DNA from 3 places in the Pantoea nemavictus genome. Region 1 is predicted to be linked to each of the others. Evidence: predicted binding sites of a transcription regulator. Region 1 holds the regulator's gene; each other region holds the start of a gene.
What was found. The regulator CRP, encoded in region 1, controls carbon source genes, mostly activating them, when cyclic AMP is high. The targets are predictions, from matches to a motif close to ATGTGANNNNNNTCACAT.
Positions count from the first base shown of each region.

Region 1 (3,282 bases):
TCATCACGCCACAGTTTTCACGCACGCACATCAACTTTCAGCGCGTGCCAACCGTTGACACCTCAAACCCGTTTGCCGCACGTGAAATTCCATCACTCGATGAAAGCTTCGTAGTGATTCACTTCCGCGGGCTGGAAGGTATCGCCTTCCCCTATTTGCTGGCGATGATTCAGGGATCGTTTATTTCCCACATTAATACGCTGGTGGTGCCGGGCGGCAAAATGGGATTGGCGATGGAACTGATAATGCTACCGCTGGTTCAGCGACTAATTGAAGGAAAACGGATTGAGTGAGGGTTACTCGCCGGTATGGAACCGGTCGCCATGAATGGCGACTCTACAAAAAACGCGATGATTTCGTAGGGTGCGCATTGATGCGCACCTGGAAGCATTAAAGCTCGATCACTTCATAGCTGTGGGTGATTTCCACGCCCTTGCCCAGCATAATCGCCACAGAACAGTATTTTTCCGCAGAGAGATCAACCGCGCGCGCTACGGCTTTATCGCTCAACGCTTTGCCGCTGACGATAAAATGCAGGTTGATATGGGTAAAAATGCGTGGAGCTTCTTCGCGGCGTTCTGACGTCAGTTTGACTTCGCAATCGGCGACATCGCTGCGCCCTTTTTGCAGAATCGACACCACATCAATGGCGCTACAACCACCGGCGGCCATGAGCACCATCTCCATAGGACTTGGCGCTTTATCACCGGAATTACCGTCCATTAATACCTGATGACCGGATGAGGATTCTCCGAGAAAGGTAAGACCTTCCACCCATTTCACTCGTGCCTGCATGATTCTTTCTCCTGAAGCGGCGGTTTTGCCGCCAGATTACGCTTTCACCTGATAAACAGCAATCCAGACTATTCCCCCGTTTGCTGAAGCGAGACAACACAAGACAGCTCGCAAAAGCTGTGCTACAAACAGTGCTGAAAATATTTTCGTCGTTACAGACGAAGGCGGGAAGAATCAAAAGCGTAGCTTAAGAATGACCCGGAATAATTTTTCCATTACTGGAAACGCTCGACGATTAAACCGCCTGACAGGGAAAAAATGCCCCCTGTATTTTGGGCACGATTACAACAGAGGATAATAGCGAATGGTTCTCGGCAAACCGCAAACAGACCCTACACTCGAATGGTTCCTGTCCCATTGCCATATTCACAAATATCCATCCAAAAGCACGCTCATCCATCAGGGTGAGAAAGCGGAAACGCTGTACTACATCGTTAAAGGTTCCGTAGCGGTACTGATTAAAGATGAAGAAGGCAAAGAGATGATTCTCTCCTACCTCAATCAGGGAGATTTCATCGGCGAACTCGGTCTTTTCGAAGAAGGCCAGGAACGTAGTGCCTGGGTGCGTGCGAAGTCTGCCTGCGAAGTGGCTGAAATTTCCTACAAAAAATTCCGTCAGCTGATTCAGGTAAACCCGGATATTTTAATGCGACTTTCGTCGCAAATGGCGCGTCGTCTGCAAGTGACATCGGAGAAAGTGGGCAACCTCGCTTTCCTTGATGTGACAGGACGTATTGCGCAAACGCTGCTTAATCTGGCTAAACAGCCAGATGCGATGACTCACCCAGACGGCATGCAAATCAAAATCACCCGTCAGGAGATTGGTCAGATCGTGGGCTGCTCACGCGAAACTGTGGGCCGTATCCTGAAAATGCTGGAAGATCAGAATCTGATCTCCGCACACGGTAAAACCATCGTCGTTTACGGCACCCGCTAATTTCTTCTCACCCACGGCGTGATGGCAACATCGCGCCGTTTCTATTTGCGATGAGCTGATGTGGCGCCGAATCATCTATCATCCTGAAGTCAACTATGCGCTGCGGCAAACGCTGGTGCTGTGCCTGCCTGTGGCTCTCGGTTGGCTGTTTGGCGATCTGCAAAAAGGTCTGCTGTTCTCGTTAGTGCCTGCCTGCTGCAATATGGCGGGTCTGGATACGCCGCATAAACGCTTCTTCAAACGCCTGATTGTCGGTGGTTCGCTGTTTGCCACCGGCAGTTTCCTGATGCAAATTTTGACCGCTTACCAGATTCCGCTGCCGCTGATCCTGCTGGCGCTGCCGCTGCTGATCGGCGTAACCGGCGAAATCGGCCCGCTGCATGCACGCCTGCTGCCCGCCACTTTAATCGCCGCCATCTTTACGCTCAGCCTGGTTAGGCGCATGCCGATATGGGTGCCGCCGCTGCTCTATATTGGCGGCACGCTGTGGTACGGCTTATTCAACTGGTTCTGGTTCTGGCTGTGGAAAGAGCAGCCGATGCGCGAATCACTCAGCCTGCTGTTCCGCGAACTGGCCGATTATTGCGATGCCAAGTACACCTTATTGACGCAGCTAACCGATCCGGAAAAAGCGCTGCCACCGCTGCTGGCACGTCAGCAAAAGGCGGTCGATCTCATTACCACCTGCTACCAGCAAATGCATATGCTGTCGGCCAGCCGCGATAACAGCCACAAGCGCCTGACGCGCGCCTTCCAGGTGGCGCTGGATTTACAGGAACACATCTCGGTCAGCCTGCATCAGCCTGAAGAGGTGCAGAAGCTGGTGGAGGAGAGTCACGCTGAAGCGGTGATCCGCTGGAACGCCAAAATTATCTCCGCACGGTTACGCGTGCTGGCCGATGCCATTCTCTATCATCAGCTGCCGGATCGCTTTCATATGGAGAAACAGCTCGGCGCGCTAGAGAAAATTGCCCGCCAGCATCCGGATAATCCGGTCGGCAATTTCTGCCTCTACCACTTCAGCCGCATCGCCCGCGTATTGCGCACGCAGAAACCGCTCTACACGCGCGACCTGATGGCCGATCGTCAACGTCGTTTGCCGCTGTTGCCAGCACTGCGCAGTTATCTGTCGTTCAAATCCACCGCCTTACGCACTGCGGCCCGCTTCGCCGTGATGCTGATGTTTGGCAGCTCGCTGGCACTGTTCTTTAATATCCCTAAACCGTACTGGATATTGATGACGATTATGTTCGTCAGCCAGAACGGCTATAGCGCCACGCGCGTGCGTATTCAGCACCGTGCGCTGGGCACCTTTGCCGGTTTATTGATTGCCGCGGCCTCGCTGCAGCTGGCGGTGCCAGAATCAATCACCTTGCTGTTTATGCTGGGCATCACGCTGGCGAGCTATCTGATCACGCGGAAATATTATGGCTGGTCGATGATTGGCTTCACCGTCACTGCGGTGTATTCGCTGCAGCTGCTGTCGCTCAACGGCGCGCAGTTCTTGTTGCCGCGCATGATGGATACCTTGATGGGCTGCCTGATTGCTT
Region 1 covers NZ_JBBGZW010000001.1:1,737,743-1,741,024, forward strand. Annotated here, with positions in the region: gene WH298_RS07970 (phosphoribulokinase) at 1-293, shown strand, start outside; gene WH298_RS07975 (OsmC family protein) at 391-795, opposite strand; gene crp (cAMP-activated global transcriptional regulator CRP) at 1,100-1,732, shown strand; gene WH298_RS07985 (YccS/YhfK family putative transporter) at 1,791-3,282, shown strand, end outside.

Region 2 (3,282 bases), 360 kb from region 1:
GTGGTGATCCGCACCGTGCCGTCGCAGATGTCGTATACGCCGAAGTGGTTCAAACGCATGGAGCGCTTTTTGTCCGATAGCGCGTTGCAGCCGATGATCAACGTCCTGCATCAGCATGAAGAGAGCTATCGTGAAATCCAGCAGTTCATTGAACAGCCGCCGGATAACCTGCGCATCATTGAAATCTGCCCGCCTAAGCCGCTGGCGAGCATGGCGCTCGGCAGCCGTTTGTCCTCGCTCAATCAGGATTACCATTTAGGTCGCCGCAGCGGACGCTATTTCCTCGCCACGCTCGGCCAATGGCTCAGCGATGCCGAACCGCTGGTGCGTTCAACCACGGTAACGCCGCCGGCTGCCGTTGCCAATGCGCCCGACAATCGCCCGTTGATTACGCCCGCGCTGGCGGAAAACGATGCTGATTTTGATAAAGGCTCGCTGGCATGAAGTTTATCGACACCCATTGTCACTTTGATTTTCCACCGTTCGTTGATGCGGCACCCGCCAGTATTGCGCGCGCGGCGCAGGCGGGCGTGGAACGCATCATTGTGCCAAGCGTCGCTGCCAGCCGTTTTGCATTGGTCAGTCAGCTGGCGCAGCAGCATGGCGCGCTGTATGCCGCATTGGGCCTGCATCCGATCAATATTGCACAGCATCAGGAAGATGCGCATCTTGGCGAGCTGGAAAGCTGGTTGAAGAAGCCAGATAGCAAGCGCGTGGCGATCGGCGAGATCGGTCTCGATCTCTATATGCAGGAGGCGCAATTCGCTAAGCAGACGCGGCTGCTTGATAAGCAGCTTAAGCTGGCGAAGCAGTACGATCTGCCGGTGATTCTGCACTCGCGGCGCACCCACGATCAGTTAGCTGTGCACCTGCGTCGTCACGATCTGCCACGCCGTGGCGTCGTGCACGGTTTTGCCGGCAGCCAGCAGCAGGCCGAGCGCTTTATTCAGCTCGGCTATGCGATTGGCGTCGGCGGCACCATTACCTATGAACGTGCTAGCAAAACCCGCAATACCATCGCCAACCTGCCGCTACATTCCCTGTTGCTGGAAACCGACGCGCCCGATATGCCGCTGCAAGGTTTTCAGGGCCAGCCTAACCGTCCGGAGCGGGCGCGCAACGTGTTTGACGTGCTGTGCCAGCTTCGCAGCGAATCGCCCGAGGTGATTGCCGACGCATTATGGCAAAACAGCCTGCGCCTGTTTGCTCTGCCTGCCTGATCCTCCCCGACAGATTCTGCATTTACGCTGCCTTACGCCCGATTAGCTACAGTATTAAAGCGGGAAGTACACTTTTACGTCCTTTTTTGTGATAATAATAACAACGACAGTTTGGTTGATATTTTGGCCTGATCAGCAATTATTTGTGATGTTTATCACTAAATAATTGTATTTTCATGACAGATTTTCTTTTCTGTGTGACGTGAGGCGCAATTCATCGTCACGGTAATTGTTAGGATTATCACATTTTCCGGTGGGTTGTGCCTGCCGGTCTGACTTTTGGAGAGCATCATGACCGACCTTAAAGCAGCCGCACAGCGCGCACTGCAACTGATGGATTTAACCACCCTGAATGAAGATGACACCGACGAGAAGGTGATCGCGCTGTGCCGTCAGGCGAAATCACCAGCCGGTAACACCGCGGCTATCTGTATCTATCCGCGTTTCATTCCGGCGGCGCGTAAAGCGCTGCGTGAACAGGGCACACCGGACATCCGCATCGCCACCGTGACCAACTTCCCGCATGGCAACGATGACATCGAGATCGCACTGGCCGAAACCCGTGCGGCAATCGCCTACGGTGCTGACGAAGTCGACGTGGTGTTCCCGTATCGCGCACTGATTGCGGGCAACCGCGACATCGGTTTCGAGCTGGTGAAAGCCTGTAAAGCCGCCTGCGCAGAAGCCAACGTGCTGCTGAAAGTGATCATCGAAAGCGGTGAGCTGAAAGACGAAGCGCTGATTCGTGCCGCTTCGGAAATCGCTATCGATGCGGGCGCAGATTTCATCAAAACCTCAACCGGAAAAGTGCCGGTCAACGCTACGCCAGACGTGGCGGCGATCATGATGCAGGTGATTCGAGATAAAGGCGTGCAGCAGCAGGTTGGTTTCAAACCGGCGGGCGGCGTGCGCACCGCTGAAGACGCGGCGCTGTATCTGAAACTGGCCGACGACATTCTGGGCCAAGGCTGGGCCGATGCGCGTCATTTCCGCTTTGGCGCTTCCAGCCTGCTGGCAAGCCTGCTCAACACGCTGGGCCACGAAACCGCGACCAGCAAAGCGGGCTACTAAGTTCAATCCATTCTTTGTAGGGTCGCCATTCATGGCGACCTCCTCATTCCAGGGAGGCAACCGTGTTCCTGCCACAAGAAATTATTCGTAAAAAACGCGACGGCCAGGCGCTGAGTGAAGCGGAGATCCGCTTCTTCATCAATGGCGTGCGCGACAACAGCGTCTCGGAAGGCCAGATCGCCGCGCTGGCGATGACCATCTATTTCCACGATATGACGCTGGAAGAGCGCGTGGCGTTAACCATGGCGATGCGTGATTCCGGCACGGTGCTGAACTGGAAATCGCTGAATCTCAACGGCCCGATTGTGGATAAGCACTCCACCGGCGGCGTGGGCGATGTGACTTCGCTGATGCTCGGTCCGATGGTAGCGGCCTGCGGCGGCTACGTGCCGATGATCTCCGGTCGCGGTCTGGGCCATACCGGCGGCACGCTGGATAAACTGGAAGCGATTCCTGGCTTTGATATCTTCCCCAGCGACGATCGTTTCCGCCAAATCATTAAAGATGTCGGCATCGCGATTATTGGCCAGACCAACTCGCTGGCGCCGGCCGACAAGCGTTTCTACGCTACGCGCGATATCACCGCCACCGTCGATTCCATTCCGCTGATCACCGCCTCGATCCTCGCTAAAAAACTGGCGGAAGGATTGGATGCGCTGGTGATGGACGTCAAAGTGGGTTCCGGTGCCTTTATGCCGACCTTCGAAGCGTCAGAAAATCTGGCGCAGGCGATTGTCGGCGTGGCGAACGGTGCAGGCTGCAAAACCACCGCGCTGCTGACCGACATGAATCAGGTGCTGGCTTCCACTGCCGGTAATGCGCTGGAAGTACGTGAAGCGGTGCAGTTCCTGACAGGCGTTGCACGCAATCCACGCTTGCTGGAAGTGACGATGGCGCTGTGCTCAGAAATGCTGATCTCCGGCAAACTGGCGGAGAACGATACCGAAGCGCGCAAAAAACTGCAGCAGGTGCTGGATAACGGCAAGGCCGC
Region 2 covers NZ_JBBGZW010000001.1:1,377,928-1,381,209, reverse strand. Annotated here, with positions in the region: gene WH298_RS06195 (patatin-like phospholipase family protein) at 1-444, shown strand, start outside; gene WH298_RS06190 (TatD family hydrolase) at 441-1,220, shown strand; gene deoC (deoxyribose-phosphate aldolase) at 1,512-2,291, shown strand; gene deoA (thymidine phosphorylase) at 2,354-3,282, shown strand, end outside.
Region 2: the regulator CRP is predicted to act here: its motif matches at 1,364-1,381, upstream of deoC (deoxyribose-phosphate aldolase).

Region 3 (3,282 bases), 790 kb from region 1:
AGCGCAAAGATACCGCGCTGACGCCGATGAGCGCCTATATGGCTCAACTGTTCCGCCGCCAATGTCAGCAAAGGTAAGAGTGCGGCCTGGCTCGCAGTTGTATAAATAATGCGCACTACACTTGCAGGGGACGTTCCCTTTTTGGAGTACAGACCATGCAAGTTACCCCGTATGTGTTCTACAACGGTCGCTGTGAAGAGGCGATTGCGTTCTACCTGGCGGCCACCGACGGCGAGCTGCTGTTTAAGATGACCTATGGCGATATGCCGGATGAAACGCCGGTGGAGGATGAGGGCTGCACCTCAGGCGTGAGCTTTTCACCGGAGCAGATTATGCATGCGCATGTGCGCATCGGGCAGGGTGAAATTATGCTGAGTGATGGCGCGCCGCAGGCGGAGTATGGCGGTTTTGCCGTGAGTTTATCCACGCCGGATGAAGCGCAAGGCAAGCGTTGGTTTGATGCGTTGTCGGCGGGCGGTAACATCACCAAAAGCTGGGCTCCAACGTTCTGGGCCAACGGTTTTGGCATGTTGATCGATAAGTTCGGCGTGCCGTGGATGGTGAATGCGTATAAGCCGCAGATTTAAGGTGGATGCGGTTTGTAACCAGGTGCGCATAAATGCGCACCCTACAACGTAGGGTCGCCATTAATGGCGACCGTGTCGATTAGAAGTTGTAACCCACCACCAGGTAGTAACCCCAGCCGGTTGATTTCACTTCAAACGGACCGTTACCGAAATTCAGCTCCTGGCCGTCAGCCCACTGGCCGCCGTTGTGGAAATAACGCGCCACGGTAGAAACGTGCCAGTGATCGTAGTTCAGCGACAGAATGTGGCTGGAGGCGATGGAGTTGCTGGTGCGTGAACGATCGGACTCATCACGCAGATCTGAACCCCAGTCGAAGTTGGTGAAGCCGATGTAGCTCAGCTTGCCGCCCCACAGATCGGTAATCGGTACAAAGTATTTCACCTTGAAGCGATAACCATCCCAGCTGTTCTCATTCGCCGCACCGTAGTTTTCCCACTGATACTTGGCGTACACGTTGAGCGACAGGCCGATATCGCTGTGCGTATCGATGTCGGTGCCGAGACCCATATACCAGGTGTTCTGACGGTTATCGCTGTTGCGACCCATGTCATAGATGTAGTTGTTGGCGAAGTACCACTCTTTGAACGGGCCAAAGGACAGATCGGTGCCGGTCAGTTTATCAATCGAGAAACGTGGCTCAATTTCCATGAACATCGGCGAACCGTGGTCGAACACGCCGTTAGCGTTGCTGTTGCCGACGCCAAAGAAGTTGGTCAGATCGAGGTAACCATAAAAATCGAACCAATCCTTTTTGGCAAAGGCTTCGTATTCGAGATACACGTCGTTATTGAACTGCGGTCCAAAACGAGTGTGGTAGCTGCCCACCACGTTAACGCTCTGATGCCACCAATCCGAAACGTACTGCGGATCGCTGTCTGCTGCTTGTGCCGCACCAGTCCAGCTGCTGGCCAATAAGGCCCCTGCTATCAACGCTTTATATTTCATTATGTTAACCACATGCTTGTGATCGCCGGGCTGATGCCGCGATCGGGTGAAATTGATCCCAGGGGATGGGCAGTGTGTTGTCATATCCGGTCTGAAGCGCCAGATTTTCAAGTTTGCGTAATGTGCCTGTAACAGACGCATAGAAAATAGATTTTGGTCACGTTTGTCAAAAAGTGTTGCAGTTTGATTCACTGGAAATGTGATCGTTATCACATAAAAGCCTGGTGGCGAACGGAACCCCGCAACCGTTTACGTGTCGCGTACAGCAGGAAACGTGTTTGATGAAGAGAAAGGATGTAGCGGCGCGATTTATCGCGCGTGTTTTGGAGCGGGCACCGTGCTCGCAGCGATAATGCGCAATAAATTGCGCCGCTACGGCACGGTGTGCGTTATGGCAAGGTAATGCGCACCTGCAGGCCAGCAATCTGGCCCTGCGCATCATGACGATTCGACAGCGCCACCTGCATTTGATGCTTCTGCGCCACGCTGCGCACGATTGAAAGGCCTAAGCCGCTGCCCTGGGCTTGTACATCGGGCGAACGGGTAAAGCGGTCAAAAGCGCGATCGATGAAAGATTCCGCCATGCCGGGCCCGTTATCCACAATATCCACCACGGTGTGATTGCCGACACGATGCAGCAGCACGTCCACCAGGCTGCCCTCCGGCGTGTGCAGCATGGCGTTGCCGATCAGGTTATCGAACAGGCTGCGTAAATCGGAGCGGCTGGCCTGCAGACGATAGTGCGCGCTGCCGTTGAAACCGATATCAATGCCGCGCTTATCCGCTACCACCATCAGCTGTTCAATGCTCTCTTTCAGCAGGTCGTCCAGCTCGATGGTTTCCACCGTGGCGACCACCGATTGATCTTCCTGACGCGAGATATTCAGCAGCTGTGTGACCAGATGGCGCGTACGGGTGACGCCGGCTTCCAGCTGATCGAACTGACGACTGGCTTCGCCTGGCTGAATGTGTTGCCTTAGGTTTTCCAGCTGCAACGTCACCGCAGTAACTGGCGTACGCAGCTCATGTGCCGCATCTTCGAGGAACTGGCGCTGTGACGACCAGGCGGCGCGCAGCTTATCGAGCAACGAGTTGTAGGCCGCCACCAGCGGCAGCACTTCATCCGGCAAGCCATCGGGAGAAAGCGTATGCGGATGCAGGGTTTCCTGGGCGGCAATCTGGCGCGACGCGACACGTAAATCGCGCGTAATAGCACGCACCACTAGCCAGATGACCAGCAGCGAGAGCGGCATCATTAATACCAGCGGGATGATGGCCGATAGCGCCCGTTTTAACATCAGACTCTTCATATAGCCGATATTGTGCAGCACCTGAATATTGCCGATTTCACTGCCGAGTTCGCCGGGTCGCGTATAGACGCGCCATTCACAGTCATCGCCGCAGTCACCCACTTTGAGATCGTGCCAGCCTTTTTTGCTTTGCAGCGGCGCATGTAAATCGGGCCACGAACTGGCGCGCAGCCGATTACGGGTGTCCCACAGCTGGACGATATAGGTGCTTTTCAGCTTCTCGGCATGCATCACCATCGGCATTAACGCAGGCATACGCTGGCTGGTGGCCCACGCATCGGCGATCTTGGCGAGCTGATCGTCCTTCATGGTGCCCATCATGTCGCCGTAGCAGTGATAGAAATACCAGGTAACGCCGCCGATCATCGCCAGGTGCAGAATCACCAGCGTGGCGAGCAGTTTGTTGCGCAGCGAGCGCATAAAAGTGAAAGGTTTCATA
Region 3 covers NZ_JBBGZW010000001.1:2,526,939-2,530,220, forward strand. Annotated here, with positions in the region: gene WH298_RS11480 (LysR family transcriptional regulator) at 1-77, shown strand, start outside; gene yjdN (VOC family metalloprotein YjdN) at 156-587, shown strand; gene WH298_RS11490 (nucleoside-specific channel-forming protein Tsx) at 667-1,533, opposite strand; gene WH298_RS11495 (sensor histidine kinase) at 1,923-3,281, opposite strand; gene WH298_RS11500 (response regulator) at 3,278-3,282, opposite strand, start outside.
Region 3: the regulator CRP is predicted to act here: its motif matches at 1,731-1,748, upstream of WH298_RS11490 (nucleoside-specific channel-forming protein Tsx).